Regions from separate parts of the Marinospirillum alkalitolerans genome, predicted to be linked through region 1. Evidence: predicted binding sites of a transcription regulator. Region 1 holds the regulator's gene; each other region holds the start of a gene.
The links. The regulator FliA, encoded in region 1, starts transcription of late flagellar genes. The targets are predictions, from matches to a motif close to CTAAAGTTNNNNNNNNNNCNGCCGATA.
Positions count from the first base shown of each region.

Region 1 (4,213 bases):
CAACCAACTGTTCAGAGAGTTGCTCCAGGATTTCACCTGCCTCAACAAGGAAATCCTGCAGAATATCCTGATCTGCATCTAGACTCATCCAACGGCTCCTTTAAAACCCAAGACTGGAGAGAAGGTCATCGACTTCGTCTTGACCTGAAACCACTTCAATGCCGCGTTTCTCAGCATTGACAATCGGGCCTTCAGGTAGATGTCTAGTGTCATTGACCGCTTTATGTCTGCCTGCATCCTCATCATGAGGGTGCTGTATGCCTGTTATTTGATCCACTTGGCTTGCCATACGCACAAGACCGACCAGGCTGGACTCAACTTCATGGACAAGGGTAATCACTTTCTTCACTACTTGACCAGTTAAATCTTGATAATCCTGCGCGAGGGTAATTTGCGATAGATTCTCTGCCAGTTGGCCTGCCTCTTGCTCACTGCTACGCAGAAAGTCATCCATGCGGTGATAAAGCTGGCGAAACTCTTCCGGCTTCATTTCTCTTCGTATCAAGCGTTCCCACTCACCACGCAGAGACTTCACCTCAGTCTCCCAGCTGTTGACCAGAGGCAGAGACTCTTCAACCTTATCCATGGTGCGATCTGCTGCTTGCTGTGTGAGGCTCAAAACATAGTGAAGGCGATCCCTCGCATCCGCCATTTCTGAGATATCTGTCTCAGCGCCTTCCTGTGCAGCAATGTCTGCTAAAGGAGCAGACTGGAAGTGACTAGATGTATCCAGATGAAAATCTCGAATAGCATCATGTAATGCCCGAGTCAGACGCCCAACTTCCAAGTACAAGTTATAGTTACGAGCATCATTAATTTTTTGCAACAAATTAACGGCATCTGCGAGATGACCTTGCTCGATTTTATCAACTAACTCACCTGTCGTTGTGCGTAGTAGTTGCTCAAAATTTTCAGTCTGAGCGCTTTGATCGGACATGCACACTCCTCAAGAGAGCCGAACCACGACTATTTTTGTAAGCGGTCAAATATTTTATCGATTTTTTCCTTTAACACTGCAGCAGTAAAGGGCTTGACTATATACCCATTCACACCTGCCTGAGCCGCAGCAATGATCTGCTCTTTTTTCGACTCAGCAGTAACCATCAGCACCGGGAGGTCTTTTAAATCCGGATCGGCGCGAATGTGCTTGAGCAGGTCAAAGCCTGTCATGCCAGGCATATTCCAGTCTGTCACCACAAAGTCAAAGTTACCTGTGTTGAGCATAGGAATGGCTGTCTGACCATCATCCGCTTCATGAGTGTTGTTGAAGCCCAAGTCGCGGAGTAGATTTTTGATGATCCTTCTCATAGTCGCGAAGTCATCCACGATGAGAATCTTCATATCTTTATTCAAGGCAACCTCCGTTAAACCTTGCTAGCTGCAATAGTAATTATAGTACAACCTTTCCTAAAGGAAGGCATTCTATACATTTTTCCAGTCAGACAAGCGCCCTCTCAAGCGTGCAGCAGCTTGACTCAGGATTTGACTGACACGAGACTCACTCACCGAAAGAACAGCCCCTATCTCTTTGAGATTCAGCTCTTCATTATAGTACAGTGAAAGTACCATTTGTTCACGTTCAGGCAAAGCTGAAATTGCTTTTGCGAGTGCATCCTGAAAGCGCGAACCCTCAACATCAGCATGTGGCTCTGAGCCCTTAGTGTCAGGAACCTCAAAAGCCGAATCCTCTTGGTTATTTAACTCATCAAAACTAAAAAGCTTTGAACCTGCCGTATCCATAAGGTACTGATGATAATCTTCTAAACTCACACCCAGTTCGGCAGCCACCTCCTCATCCTGTGCATCTCTTCCTGTGCGATCTTCGATCGCTTTCACCGCTTCAGCCACCCGTCGGCTATTGCGATGCACCGAGCGTGGCGTCCAGTCATGTTTGCGCACCTCATCAAGCATCGACCCACGAATGCGAATTGAGGCAAAGGTTTCAAAGCTCGCGCCCTTTTCAGCATCAAAGTTACGCGAGGCTTCGATCAAACCCATCGAACCCGCTTGCAGCAAATCATCCAACTGCACACTGGCAGGCAAGCGACCAAGAAGGTGATAAGCAATCTTACGCACCAGACCAGCATAGGTCTCCAGCAAGCGCGCATCGGCCAACTGCTGGTTTCGAGAATAAAGGTGAAGACCCTTGGCTGCCGTCATGTATTCAGTCCACCGAAAAGTTTCATTCTTCGCTTTTTTCTACATCACGCGCAAAACGGCCTAGCAAGGAGGTCGCACTGGCCAGGCGAACATCTTCTGGTATCTTCTGACCATTAGTGATATAGCCCACAGGCAGGCGCTTTTCCAAGACCAACCCAAGCACTTCTCCGATATTGACAGCTTCATCCATTTTGGTGAGGACACAACCATTCAGCCCAGCTTCACGATACGCCTCGTAGGTATCGTTTAACACACGGGCCTGACTCGTCGCAGGGAGCACGATAAAGCGCCGAATTCTGGCCTGACTGGTATTTAATAATGCCATCTGCTTTTGCAAATTGGGATCCCGTACATTCAGACCCGCGGTATCAATCATCACCAAGCGCTTATTCCTTAAGGACTTCAAGGTTAAATCAAGCGGGTTGTTTTCATCAACTACCCGTACAGTCACCTCAAGAATACGCCCAAAAGTTCTGAGCTGCTCATAGGCCGCAATGCGATAGCAATCGGTGGTCACCAAGGCCAGCTCATCAGCGCCATACTTCATCACAAAACGCGCAGCCAACTTACCTAAGGTGGTGGTCTTGCCGACGCCTGTCGGCCCCACTAAGGCAACGATACCACCCTTATCGATCAGTTCTTCATCCAGCGTTTGCAGCTCCATTTTCAATCGATCCAGGACCTGACTCCACGCAGCGCGAGCATCTAAATCGGCACTCAACCCCATCAACTTAAGGAGCTTTTTTATATAGGCTTCATTAAACCCGGCATTCAGCAAACGATTACGCACCAAAGCCTCTGTTGGGTTGCGCAGTGCATCCTGCTCACGCAACTGCTCTTTAATCAACTCTCGCAGAGATTGAATCTCGGACTGCATCGCGCGAATGGCTTGGTCATCGCCACGGCTCGTCTGCGCCGCAGGTGCACTATAGCGATCATCCTCATCATCAATACCCAAACCCGTAGCACCATGGGTCAGCTGTCCAATCTGTCGCATACGTGCTTTACGCTGAAAAGCATTCTCAGCCACTTGGGGATCAAATTTCGCACCCGAAAGAATACGCTGACGTGCCGCATCCAATTCCTGCTGCAAAGCATCGCCCTGATCCGCTTGGCGTAAAGCCGCTGCAAAATCCTGCGCTGGGGCCTGTTCGTCGTAATCGAGCGCGCAGACAATTTCAACGCCATTTTCGACCTTGCGATTGGAGATAATCACGGCATCAGCGCCGAGTTCTTCTCTCACTAGACGCATGGCTTGCCGAGAGTCGGCGCCAAAAAAGCGTTTTACCCGCATTCCTTAACCTCTTTCATAATGGCTTTCACCCTTCGCCGCCGATGGTCGCCACGATGGTAATCTGTTTATTATCAGGTATCTCTTGATAGGATAAAACGTGTACATTCTGGATACCATAACGGACAAAACGCGCCATCACCGGGCGCACCGGCGCGGCGGTGACCAACACAGCAGGATTCCCTTGCATCTCTTGCTGCTGCGCCACTTCACTGAGCGACTGCTGCAGCCTCTCGGCCATAGCGGGTTCCAGAATAAGCTGGTCGCTCTCTCCACCCTGCTGAGCGGCCTGCTGCACACTTTTCAGTAACAGCTGCTCAAGCTGAGGCTCCAGCGTAATAACCGCTAAATGCTCACTAGGGCCAGTAATGGCCTGTACAATCGAGCGTGACAGCGCTACACGCACGGCAGAAGTGAGCTGAATCGGGTCGCGCGTGGTGTGTGCAGCCTCAACGAGAGACTGGGCAATCGAGCGAAAATCACGTACCGGCACCTGCTCGATCAACAGGTTTTGCAAGACCTTGAGCAGCACAGACAGGCTGACGCTATCCGGCACCAACTGCTCGGAGAGCTTTGGAGCACCCTGCGCCAAGATATCGAGCATCTTCTGCACATCGTCATGACCGATCAGTTCATGCGCATAGTCATGCATCACCTGATTGAGCTGTGTGGCAATCACGGTGCTGGCATCCACAACAGTGTAGCCCAAAGTCTGGGCCTCTTCGCGCTGTGAAGGGTTAATCCAGACGGCTTCCAAACCAA
Region 1 is NZ_JBANFI010000001.1:403,500-407,712, reverse strand. It holds gene V6U78_RS01825 (chemotaxis protein CheA) at 1-88, opposite strand, end outside; gene V6U78_RS01820 (protein phosphatase CheZ) at 101-937, opposite strand; gene cheY (chemotaxis response regulator CheY) at 967-1,341, opposite strand; gene V6U78_RS01810 (RNA polymerase sigma factor FliA) at 1,423-2,160, opposite strand; gene flhF (flagellar biosynthesis protein FlhF) at 2,183-3,454, opposite strand; gene flhA (flagellar biosynthesis protein FlhA) at 3,480-4,213, opposite strand, start outside.

Region 2 (4,213 bases), on a different contig from region 1:
GTGTGCCGTTGATGTTGACCGGCATCATGATTGCGTTGGATGCATCGGCCATCGTCTTTAATCAGGCATTACAAGGCGCTGGAGCACAAAAACAAGTCATGCAGCTGAGCCTGACACTACAATGGCTGGTTTTTTTGCCTTTGGCCTGGTGGGTAGGGCTCTATCTTGGCTATGGCCTGCTCGGCATTTGGTCGGTTCAGCTGATCTATCGCTTACTGAATTCCAGTGCTTTTATTCTGCTCTGGCAACGGCGGCGCTGGCAGCAAATCCATATCTAGAGTGCTCTCCTGTTGCTGATTGAAGCTGCTGATCATCAAGCAGACCACTCGGCTCCGTTCTTCTTCTCAAGACCCGATAGCATCCAGCGAGCCATACACACAAAAACGCCCTGAATATCAGGGCGCTGGAGGATGGTGAAGATAAAACAGAAGACGCTTTAGCGATAAGTCGGTATCTGCTGAATCCCCTGGAAAACCTCACGCTCATCAGTAATATCACGCTCCATCAGTAGAATATCGACGCGGCGATTACGGGCCCGCTCTTCTGGTGTTGCGTTGGAGGCAATCGGACGCGCATCACCATTACCGACCACATACAAATATTCCTCGTTCAGATCACTCATCCAAGTCAGCTCATGCGCGACTGAAACCGCACGCGCCGCCGAGAGTTCCCAGTTTGAACGATAACGCTGGTTGTGAATCGGGATATTATCCGTGTGTCCACCCACGATCACATACATATCAAACTCAGAGATCAGATCACCCACACGCTGAATAATCGGGACCATCTGCGGCTCTAACCAATCGCTGGCAGGGCCAAAGGCTGCATCGTCAGGAAAGCGAATGATGATGTGATCTTCATCATGCTCAACGATGATCAGACCCCGCTCAATTTCATCAGTGAAATTGGTTTGCAGCCGGTTCCCAAGTGCATCCAGCTGGTTTTCCGTTCCAGTGTTTTCGGTTGTAGGGGGTTCAGGGCGAATAGGCGCCACAACGTTCTCAGTTCGAGGCGGATTATCGACTGGAATCAAATTCAGTGGATTCATCATCTGAAAACCAAAAGAATTTTGCAAAGCCATCGAGATCGCCCGAAAACGCTCCTGCTCCATCGTCGAGAAAGAAAGAATCAACACGAAGAACACTAGCAAGAGGGTCATCATGTCGGCAAAGGTCACCATCCAGGGCGCGATGGGCGTGCCTTTGATTTCTTTCTTTTTCTTCTGCGGTATTTCTCTTTTTTTCGTCATAATCAGAAGCTATCCCTTGTGATCAGCACCGAATCAAGTCAACCACTACTCGATTTCTTCGGTCATGTTCATGGCACCACGCTGATACTCGGGCAGATAGGTTTCTAGCAATTCATCCAGAACCTGTGGATTCATCCCGTTGTAAATCCCCATCACGGAATCAACAATCAAAGACATGTTATTGCGCAGCTCGTCTGACTTCATTTCCAGCTTGTCCGCGAGCGGAATAAAGATCAGCTGAGCCAAGAGCGAACCATAGAAGGTGGTAATCAGGGCCAAGGCCATACCTGGACCGAGCTTGGTCGGGTCATCAAGGTTGTTCAACATCGCAATCAGACCGATCAGCGTCCCGATCATCCCAAAGGCTGGTGCAAGATCGCCCAATGAACGAAAAACCTTTTCTGCTAAGGATTTGCGCTCCATCGTTAGGATCATTTCTTTTTGCAATACTTCCTGAATAAACTCAGGTGCACTGCCATCCACACACATCTGTACGCCTTTAGCAAAGAAGGCATTATCAATCGGCTCATCTTCCAAGCCCAACAGGCCATTACGGCGCGCAATACGAGACAGGCGGTTAGCCAGGGCGATAATTTCACGTGGGTTGTCATTGCGCTCAAAGAAGGCTGTTAAGCAGCCTTCTTTTAAAGCCACGAGGTAGCTTTGAATCCGGTATTTGATCAAGGCTGCTGAGAAGGCCCCACCGACGACCACCAATAAACTGGGCAAACTCATAAATAGTCCTAAGTCTGCACTGGTGATAATCGCTAAAACCACCAGAGTGAAACCCAGTACCAGGCCAAGCAGCGTAGCAAGATCCATATTGCGATCCTTTAATTAAGACAACAGGTTATGTGAAATGTATATCAGCCGTTCATCATGCGGCGAACCCAGCGCTATAATAGCAGTCCGCAGCCTTTTGAACACCCTTCCCTCTCAGTCTTTTGTCGCGGATATCGTATCTTTGTGTCCAACAGGGCTACACTTGGGCGGCAAAAAATGACACCGAGATACCAAAAAACAGAGCTGTTTTACTGAGTCGGCCATCTTTTGCTGAGCTTTACTTTTTACTGTAAAGTAACTGCATCAGAATCGTCTGATACTCGTTAAAGATGAAGAGAAGGAGAAGTCTATGTTGAAGCAACTAAAAACCTTGGCCGTTGCAGGTCTGATGGGTTTAACTGCAACCAGCGCCCAAGCCAGTGCTTTTGATCCTGAAGATGCAGTCAAATATCGCCAAGCCCTGTACCAAGTAATGAGCGCGCAGATGAATGTTATGGGTGCCATGCTGCAGGGTCGCCAAGAGTTTAGTGCCGAAGCAGTGAATGAGCGTGCACGCAATATCGGGATGGCGGGGAGCCTGCTGGGTGAAACCTATTTCCCGGAAACAGCGGATGTGGATTCTAGCCGCCTGTTGAGCCGTGCCTGGAGTGATATGTCTGGTTTTCAGGCTAAAGGTGCTGAGTTTGGTCAAGCGCTGACAGCACTGATTGAAGCTTCATCACAAGAAGGTTTTGATGTCCGCCAAGCCCGCTCAGCCATTGGTGCTGTACAGCGTGGTTGCCGCAGCTGCCATGATGACTACCGCGCACGTTAATCCCCGCGGTTCATCTGTTAGTTAGAGTGAGCCTCGAAACAGGGTCTGTTCTCAGTCTGTTTCGAGGCTCAGTCTGGTCAAGCTTGAGTTTTTACAGCGATCTCTTGACCTATTTACTGTTGATCAGGCTTCTTAAGCCAAATAGTGAAAAACCAAACCAACACTGGCAAGAGACAAGCCAACGGCCAGCACAAAACGCCACCAAGGGAAGACGACCGGCTGTTGTGCGGCATCCGCCATACCTTCTGCACCCACCTGCTTGCTACCACTAAGCATCGCCCAGACCAGCCCTTCTCCTTTGATCCGATAGACCAGGATCGCGGTTAAATGTAAACCTATCAAGATCAGCAGGTAATCAAAAAAGCGATGATGCCAATCCATCATCCATTGTGCCGTGCTGCTTGAAACATACTGAGACAAGGGACCAGGAAAAATCCAGTCGTTGGTGAAGAGCCCAGTGATCAGCTGAAAACTCAGCGCACTCAGTAGCACCAGCACCATCACGCCCCCCATAGGATTGTGACTAAGATAAACAGGCTTGTTTTGACTGAAGAAGTGGATGAGATACTGCCAAAAGCGCTGCGGTCCGTACAGGAAATGACCAAAGCGCGCATAGGGTGTGCCGATGACGCCCCAGATGAAGCGATACACCAGCATCCCCATCAGAATTTGCGCAAAAATCATATGCACATCAGTATCAATGCGGGTGTACCATAGCGCAAACAGCAGGATGGGTAAGGACCAGTGAAAAACACGGATTGACCAATCCCAGACTTTGACTTTTTGACCTACCTTCTGGGCAGTATCTGCTGCAGAATGGGGCTCAGACATCACAAAACTCCTTTATTGATCGATACTTTAATCACGATTTTAGACATTCTAACGCATGAGGAAAGCCTGATGAACCAAAACCTCGAGGCACTACGTCGCACCTACGATCTCGATAGTTTAGATGAACACAAGGCAGGAGACTGCCCTTTTGCTCTGTTTACCCGCTGGCTGCAAGAGGCGCTGAGCAGTGAAGTGCTCGATCCTAATGCCATGACCGTGACCACAGTGGACGCTGAGGGCCAACCCAAGGCCAGAACACTGCTGCTCAAGGGCTTTTCCGCAGAACAAGGCTGGATCTTTTACACTAACTATTTGAGCGATAAAGGCCGCGAATTGGCCGCGAATCCGCGCTGCAGCCTGCTTTTTTGGTGGGAACAGCAGCAACGCCAAGTGCGGATTGAAGGCCGTGCGATTCAACTCGATCCAGCGCAATCTGAGGCTTATTTTCAAAGTCGTCCGCGCGAAAGCCAGATCGGCGCTTGGGCTTCTGAGCAAAGCCAGGTGATTGCCTCGCGGGCGACCTTGACTGAACGCCA
Region 2 is NZ_JBANFI010000004.1:65,840-70,052, forward strand. It holds gene V6U78_RS07160 (MATE family efflux transporter) at 1-278, shown strand, start outside; gene V6U78_RS07165 (flagellar motor protein MotB) at 437-1,249, opposite strand; gene V6U78_RS07170 (motility protein A) at 1,295-2,071, opposite strand; gene V6U78_RS07175 (c-type cytochrome) at 2,382-2,846, shown strand; gene V6U78_RS07180 (cytochrome b/b6 domain-containing protein) at 2,979-3,677, opposite strand; gene pdxH (pyridoxamine 5'-phosphate oxidase) at 3,747-4,213, shown strand, end outside.
Region 2: the regulator FliA is predicted to act here: its motif matches at 2,287-2,313, upstream of V6U78_RS07170 (motility protein A).

Region 3 (4,213 bases), on a different contig from region 1:
ATCAGTCCCGATAATTTTCTCGCCTAGGCGAAAGGCGGTGGGCGAGGTTTTCTTAAACTCCTCAAGCACCATCGAGATGGAGTAGGCTTCTTGGCCTGTCGAAGCCGCTGCAGACCAGATGCGTAGCGGTTCACGGCTATTTTGTGCTGCCAGCTCGGGCAAGACGCGCGTTTGCAAGATGTTGAACGGATGGACATCACGAAACCAGAGGGTTTCATTGGTGGTCATCGCATCAACAACGGCTTCTTTTAAACCAGAACGAGGATTGCGCTGCATTTCGCGCATCAAATCGGTCAGGCTGGCGAGGTTTTGCTGCGCCATGATTTTACCAAGGCGGCTGGTGACAAGGTACTGCTTATTATCGCCGAGCAAAATACCGCAAGCCTCTTGGAGGAACTTGCGGAAAGCTTCAAATTCTTGTGGAGCTAAGACTCTTGTTGTCGACATCCCTCACCACCATTCATTGAGTCAGGACTAAGAAAAACCCGAAAAATGTATTTTGACCACTCAAAGCATAATAGCTGCAGGTTCTGATAAAAACCAGAAATTAGCAAGGCTTTTAACCACGCTTTAAGCCTGCAGCTGCTTTTATCTCGTGAATCACCACCTTAGCCAGCTCATCCGCATCGTATTTAGCTAAAAAGTAGTTGGCTCCCACTTTTTTAACCATGGATTCATTAAATATCCCGCTTAAGGAGGAGTGGAGCAGCACCGTCAGGTTGGTCAGTTTAGGGTCTTGCTTGATGTGCTTAGTCAGGGTGTAACCATCCATCTCAGGCATCTCAATATCGGAGATGATCATCAAAAACTCATCATTGACCTTCTTGCCCTCTGCGGCCATGTTCTGCAGAAATTCCAGCGCCTGCCGACCATTGGTCAGGCTGGTAAACTTGACGCCGGTTTCAGAGAGATTTTTTTCAACCTGATGCCGAGCGACGGTTGAATCATCCACCAAGAGAATATGGAACTGAGGTGCGATCTGTTTGATTTCATCAGTCAGTATCTCTGAAGAAACCGTTTGCGCGAAAGGATCGACACTGGCGATGATCTTCTCAACATCGATGATTTCGATCAGTTGATTATCCAGTTGGGTAATCGCGGTTAAAAAGCTGTCTTTACCACTACCTGAGGGTGGTGGATGGACTTCTTCCCAGTCAATGTTGACGATGCGATCGACTTCTCGCACTAAAAAGCCCTGAGTGCGGCGATTGTACTCAGTGACGATCACAAAGTGGGTTTCTGGTTTTTGCATCGCCGGTTGGCGGATCGCCATGCCCAAGTCGACCACGGAAATGGTACCATCACGCACATGGGCGACACCACGCACTTCAGGGGTGTGGTGAGGCAGGTTGGTCAGGCGTGGGCAGGGAATAATCTCCTTGACCTTGAATACATTGATACCATAAAGCTGTCTGCCATTGAGGCGAAAAAGCAACAGCTCCATGCGATTTCCACCCGCGATTTTGTTACGAGCGGTGAGTTTGCCTGCTGAGTTGGTCATAAGCACAAGTCTTTAGAGTAGGGAGTGGGCATTCGTGTCAGAGTATAAACTGCATCCTTTGAGGTTGATAAGCATCCTGCTTGCGAGTTTTTTGCTCGTCTGGCCTGCACTCGGTTTCAGTAATCAAGCAGCCCATAATATGCTTGAGTTGCGTGATGAAGTCTATGACTGGGTTGAGCAGCAGCTGCGTGAAGAGCAGCTACAGCGTTATCAGATAGAGCTTAGCACAACTCAAGGTGGCTTAAGGTTGCCTGTCTGTGAAGAAGCTTTACAGGTTGAGCCTCATGGACGGGCAGAGTTGCGCGGTCGTGTCAACTTGCGTGTCGCCTGTGCTGAGCAAGGCTGGTTTATCTATGTCACTGCCAATATTACTGTTTACACTCCAGTGGTGATTGCACGGACAGCCTTGCCGCGCCAAACGCAATTGACGCGTTCGATGCTGGAATTGCGTGAAATGGATGTCTCGCGCCTCCGTGGCAACTACTATACTCGGATTGAGGATCTGGTCGGTTTTCGTTTGCGCTCACGGGTGAATGAAGGGGCGGTACTGACAGATCAACAGCTGATCGCCAGTCATGCAGTGAATCGCGGCGATCAGGTGGTCATTCATGCCATTGGCAGCCAGTTGCAGGTCCGCATGCAGGGTGAGGCGCTTGATAATGGCCAGGTCGGCGATCAGGTGCGGGTAAGAAACTTACAATCTGGGCGTACAATTCGTGCACGGGTTGCCGCACGGGGCGTGGTTGAAGTCCATTTTTGAGCTGACAGAAATGGGCTACACGGCTTGCAGAAGACCCAGCAAAAGACTCAGATAAAAAGGTCAAAAAAAATTAAAGTTTTGTAGACTGAGGCCGAAAAGCTGAACATAAGTCAATACATTAACCTATGGGAAACCAGACTATGGCTATCGAACTCAATGGAGTAGGGAATCATCTCAGCCCAAGGGTTCGTGGTGGTGAGCAAGTGACCACTAAGAGCAGCAGTAGCCAGCCTGCCGCTCAACCCGCGGATCATGCACAGGATCGTGTTGAGCTGAGTAGTCAGGCGCAGCGTATGCTAGCGGCTGATCATACTGAGCGTTTTGATGAAAATAAAGTGGCGGCTCTGAAGCAGCAGATCGAAGACGGTCGCTATCAGGTCGATGCACAGCAGGTTGCAGCGCGTTTGTTACGCTTTGAAGCCGATTTCTAGATCAATTGATTCTCTCTGTTCTGCTTGCCTTAGGATGAGCAGGATCAACCCAAGGCTGAAAAGTCTTGGGTTTTTTTATGCCCTCCACAGAGGTTTGGTTTGATCGCTGAATCCGCTACACTGGCAAAAACTGGTTCACGATGAGGCACACAAGATGTCCGCAGCAGCTCAAGAGTTTAAGCCCCTATTAATTGAGGCCATCCAGCACCTACAGCAGCTCCATGCCCTTCTATTGGAGGAGCATCAATGGTTGCAGCAAGCTGAAAAGCAAGGTGATGGCCTGGATGCCTTGACAGAAAAAAAGCAGGCCTTGTTGCAGCAGGTAGAGCAAGACGTGCAAGCGCGTCAGGCTTTTTTAGAAGCGCAAGGTTTGACACCAGATCAAGCTGGACTGGATGCTTTTTTTGCACAGCAGGATGAGCGGATTGCTAAGGCCTTGAGCCAAGGCTGGACCCAACTGGTTCAGCTTTTATCTCAAGTGCAGGAGGCCAATCAGCTGAGCGCGCGTTTGATTCAGCGTGGCTTGCGTCATTTTGATCTGCTTTTTAAAGCCGTCAAAGCCAGCCAAGGTCAAGTCAGAGTGTATAACCCAGCAGGCGGTGCAGGTGATTTATCGATTCCTCGCCACCTAGGTCAGGCCTAATCACGATGGATGAGCATCTTCTGAATCGCCCAGCTGAGATCGCCAGCTTACTCAGCAGTCTAGAAAGGCACCGCAGTCCGCTGACTTTGCATTTTGCCACCAGCGGTCAAGATCATGCGAGCCTAGTGCTGGGTGTCGACCGTGAAAAAGAAGAGTTTTATCTTGATCAGCCGAGCCTGCTTGCTGGACAAAAAGCAGCCGAATCAGGTGAGCCTTTTACTGTTCGTGCTGTAGATCAAGGAGTGTCTATCTTCTTTAGTGGCTGTCAGGTTAAAGAGGTGGTTGAGCTGGCTGATGGCCCAGTGTATGTCGTGGCCTTCCCGCGGCAGTTGATTCACAACCAAAAACGAGATGCCTTTCGTGTGCGTATTCCGCTCTCTTATGAAATTAAAGCTGACTTATTGGCTTATGAGCGCAAGGCCCCTTTAATCGCTCAATTGGTTGATTTATCTCATACAGGCTGCCAGCTGCTTTTTTCTTATTTGGTGACGCCCCCCTTTCAAAAACGAGAAGTTTTTGAAGAATTAACACTCGATCTACAGGCCTTTGAGAAAAAAGTCACGGTTGCCGTGGAAGCCCGTCATGCACGCTATGATGATAAAAAACAGAGAACGCTGTGCGGTTTCCGTTTTATTCATGTGGATGGCAGCACTCAGGCTGAGATCGATCGTTTTGTCATCTTTTTGCAACGCGAGCAGCGACGACTTGGCCTTTAGAGCCTGATCGCAGCACGAGAAAAGAGGCCGCGTTGTCGCTGATCGAGCAAGTGGTTATAATGCTCGCCCTTCTGTTTTGTCTCCGTAGCTCAGCTGGATAGAGCGTCCCCCTCCTAAGGGGAAGGTCACAGGTTCGAATCCTGTCGGGGACGCCAATAAATT
Region 3 is NZ_JBANFI010000003.1:140,168-144,380, reverse strand. It holds gene V6U78_RS05610 (CheR family methyltransferase) at 1-447, opposite strand, end outside; gene V6U78_RS05605 (chemotaxis protein CheV) at 560-1,501, opposite strand; gene flgA (flagellar basal body P-ring formation chaperone FlgA) at 1,641-2,261, shown strand; gene flgM (flagellar biosynthesis anti-sigma factor FlgM) at 2,402-2,692, shown strand; gene V6U78_RS05590 (flagella synthesis protein FlgN) at 2,847-3,335, shown strand; gene V6U78_RS05585 (flagellar brake protein) at 3,341-4,051, shown strand; tRNA gene V6U78_RS05580 (tRNA-Arg) at 4,130-4,206, shown strand.
Region 3: the regulator FliA is predicted to act here: its motif matches at 2,332-2,358, upstream of flgM (flagellar biosynthesis anti-sigma factor FlgM).

Region 4 (4,213 bases), on a different contig from region 1:
AATCAACAATGGTTGATTGAGCAAGGGCTAGGTGGGCTTTCTCCAGTTTGGGTGCCTGTTGATGCCCAGCAAGCCAACATTGCGCAGCAATGGCAAGTCTTGATCAACGCCAGTCAGAGTGAGCATTTCTTACTGACTTGGGATCGTTTACGCTGCATTCAAGCGGATTGGTTGACTCCTTTACAGGACCAGCTTGGCAGAGATGACGTCGCGATGGTCGCTCCTCGGCTTGTTTCATCGCGCTCAACGCTGCTGAGCGCCGGACAAATTCTTGGTAAGGACGGTTTGATCGGTGATCTGTATCGTGACTTCTTTTTAGAGCAAGAGCTTAAAGGTTTACCGCGTGCTTGGTGTGAGCAAAACTTTAATGCACTCAATCCTGCCTGCATCTTGATTAAGCGTAGTGCATTGTTAGAGCCCTCCGTTGATTCACGCTTCACTGGGCCTTTGGCAATCAATGATGTGCAGCTTCAGCTGTGTACGCAAGGGAAGAAGCTGATGTGGACACCCTTAAGCAGTGTACTGATGACGGAGTCTATGGGTTTAGGGACTGCCGATGATCAGTGGCAGTTTAAACAGTGCTGGTTCAATCTGTTGCTTATCGACCCTGCGTTTAACCCGCATCTTGAACTGAGAGCAGCAGGGCTAGAGCCAGATATTTTGCTTTCTGCTCCTTGGCATCCTGCTTATCGCCAGCGAGCACAGTGGCTTTGTGTGGTGAGTGATCCTTATGAAGGTGAGCTTGAGGCTGCGGCACCGCTTCTGAAGGCTATAGAGCAGCAGCAAAAGCAGGAGAAGTTACAGAGCCTGGCTTATCACTTCACTCGGTTGGCTCAAGAGCGCCCATTGACGGTGATTGAGCTAGCAAGACGCGCCCCTTCTGTCGTGATCTACTTCGGTCGAGCTGAGGAGCAACTGGAGCTAGTCAAAAAAACAGCGCAGCTAACACAGATTGAGCAATGGGTGGTTGTGACAGACTCAACAGTCTGGAATGAGTGGCAGGCAGCGGCAAGCCACATTCAAGGATATTTAGTCACAGATCCTGAAATTTTTGCTCAGCAAGCAGGCAACTTCCCTTGTGTGCTGATCTCATTCGAGGAGGATGAGCAGTTGAGTCGTGCCCATCTTTGGGTAGAGCAGAAGGTGCGAGAATAATTTTTGAGAAAAAAGCTAAAGGTTCGTCTGGTAGGTCCGATAACACTAATGTCTCTTGACATACTTTCTTAAGCTAAGGAGCACGACTATGTCTCTCGTAATTAATACTAACAATGCCGCCCTGAATGGTGCTCGTAACCTGGCCAATACTCAGGCACAGCAATCACAAACTTTCCAGCGCCTGTCTACAGGCCTGCGTATCAACTCAGCTAAAGATGATGCTGGTGGTCTCTATTTGGCCCAGTCTCAAACTAAAGATATTCGTGGTTTGAATATGGCAACCCGTAATGCTGGTGACGGTATTTCTTTGGCTCAGACTGCGGAAGGCGCCTTGGATCAAATCCAATCTAACCTGCAGCGTATCAACGAGCTGGCGATTCAGTCTGCCAACGGCACCTACAACACTGCTGCGCGCGGTGGTCTGCAAAAAGAAGTTGATCAATTAACCCAAGAAATCAAGCGTATTGTTGAAACCACAGAGTTTAACGGTCAAAAGCTTCTCAACGGCAGTGCCCGTGTTAGTACTATGCAGGTTGGTAACCAGAATGGCTCTGGCTACCAAGTCAAAGTTGGTCTGAAAAGCGGTTTATCCAATAACTTGGCAGGGGCGCAGCAGAGCGCTATCAAGGCTATTGTTAATGGTTCTTTGTCTGCTGTCAAAACTATTGATATTACAACTCAGACTGCTGCACAAAAATCTATTGCATCCACTCGTGCCGGTATTGACGGTGTCTCTACTATTCGCGCTACCTTTGGTGCGATGATGAACCGTTTTGAGTCGGTTATTTCTGGTAACCAGATTGCTTCTGAAAATTTGCAGGCTTCACGTAGCCGTGTTCAGGATGCTGACTTTGCTGTTGAAACTTCCAACTTGGCTAAGCAGCAGGTTCTGCAGCAGGCGGGTGTCGCTGCTCTGGGTCAGGCTAACGCTTCTGCGCAGACAGTACTGGGTCTGCTGTAAGACACTTCGACTTGGATCTTTTAGATCCAAGTTGTCTTGCTCTACAAACCCCCAGCCTTCGGGTTGGGGGTTTTTTAGTTTAAGGGGCTGGCCAGAATTAGGTCTAAAGCTTTACCTCTTGTGGTCGATAAAATAAGCTAGATCAATTCAACCGTGAGGTAAAGGCGATGACCTCGGAATTGCCCCCACTCAGCTCCACGAGCGCTTACACCAGTACAAACGAACCACGTTTGTCTGCAGCTGACAGCGCCACCCAAAAAGTCGACAAGCCAACAGTAATCCAACAGCAAGATGCTCGTTCTTCTAAGGCTCCGCCTTTGGCTACTATATCGCAAGGTCAGCAGACTGATAAGCTGGTTGCTAACCCATTGCAGCAAGCCCCAGTTGATCAGAAAACAGATGAGCAAGAAGAAATGGCCGTTGGGCCTCTTGATGCCGATGAACTGCGTTCATTATTGGATGAGGTGAATAGCACACTTTATTCAATGAATCGGGCACTACGCTTTGAGCTGCATGATCAAACTGAAGAAGTCGTCGTGCGCGTGGTGAACACCAAAACGGATGAAGTGGTTCGTCAGTACCCCTCTGAAGAAGTGCTCGCACGACGCGCACGCTTGATCGAAGGCGATACCAGTTTTTTTAATATGCAGGTTGATTGATCTGATCAGCAAGTTAATCCACTGTAAGCAGCAAACTGAATAGCAGTGGATAAAATTTTTCTTCATGCGCTCAATCATACTGTTGAGGGCTCAAAAGATTAAAGGCGGAGGAGGACAAAGCCATGTCTGGAATTAGTTTTATGGGTGTGGGTTCTGGCCTGCCCGTGAATGACATTATCAACGCCACTGTAGCGGCTGAAGCCCAGCCACTTAAGCGGTTAGAAAATGATAAGAAGTTTTTTCAATCACAGATTAGCGCGCTAGGTCAGTTGACGAGTCGCCTGAGCACCATGCGCACCGCCATGCTGGATCTGCGTGGTCAGGATAAATTCAGCCAGCTAGCCGCTAAGCCAGGTAATGACAAGTTGTTTACTGCCACGGCTGACCATCTGGCGGGTGCGACTGCTGGAAATTACAGCATTCAGGTTTTGGCTGAAGCGCGTAGTTATCAACAGACCTCGGATCCCTTCTCTCGTACTGATTTTTTGGCTCCCGAAGGTGCAGCAGATGCTAAGTTGACTTTTACTGGCTTAAAAGATGCTGATGGTAATGCTATTGATCCTGTCGAAATAAATGTTGCTGGCAAAACGCTTGATCAAGTACGTCAAGAGATTAACAGCAATGACGGATTAAAAGGAAAAGTCTCCGCTAATCTCGTCAATGTGGATGGAGAGAATGCGCGCTTAGTGCTGAAAGCCCAAAAAACAGGTGAAGAGGGGCGCTTTTCTGCTGAGTTTTCTGGTGTTGATCTTGCAGCTGGTTTGAATGCTAAAGTTACAAATTTGTCTTCTCCTGATTTTGATTTTAACCAGGTAGCTTATGATGCTATAACAGATCTAGATGAAAAACGCGCCTATTTACAGGCAAGAACTTTAGATGCACGCATCAGCATTGATGGTATTGAGGCCAGCAATTCAACGAACAACTTTAGTAATGTGGTGACAGGGGTGAGTATTAATATCACGCCTGGCGCAATGAATGAGGCGACTAAAGCCAGTAGCCTAGAAGTAAAACGTGATGACAAGGCCATTCGCGATAATATCGATCAGTTTGTTAAAGCCTATAACGACGTCATCATTCACCTGAATGAAGCCAAAAAAGGCTCTTTGTATGGTGATAACACGATTCGTACGGTAGAGGCAGAGATGCGCAATATTCTCTATTCGCCTACGCCAAGTAATCTTGATTCTGACACTAATAGCTCTGATGACATTGCTGCCGATACCCAGAAAAACTTCCTTGCTTTGATCGGTATTGAGGTTTATACGCCCGGTACTTTTGATCCTGAGAACCCTGATTCTCAAAATGGCACTTTGCGTGTGAATTCAGCCAAACTCAATGAAGCGCTGGAAAACGATTTTGATCGTGTGGCGCATATTTTGGGGGCTTCTGATTTTGCCGATGGTTCTGGAGTTGATGGCTACGCAGCTCGTTTTGC
Region 4 is NZ_JBANFI010000003.1:82,825-87,037, reverse strand. It holds gene V6U78_RS05365 (glycosyltransferase family protein) at 1-1,155, shown strand, start outside; gene V6U78_RS05360 (flagellin N-terminal helical domain-containing protein) at 1,244-2,116, shown strand; gene V6U78_RS05355 (flagellar protein FlaG) at 2,434-2,775, shown strand; gene fliD (flagellar filament capping protein FliD) at 2,898-4,213, shown strand, end outside.
Region 4: the regulator FliA is predicted to act here: its motif matches at 2,220-2,246, upstream of V6U78_RS05355 (flagellar protein FlaG).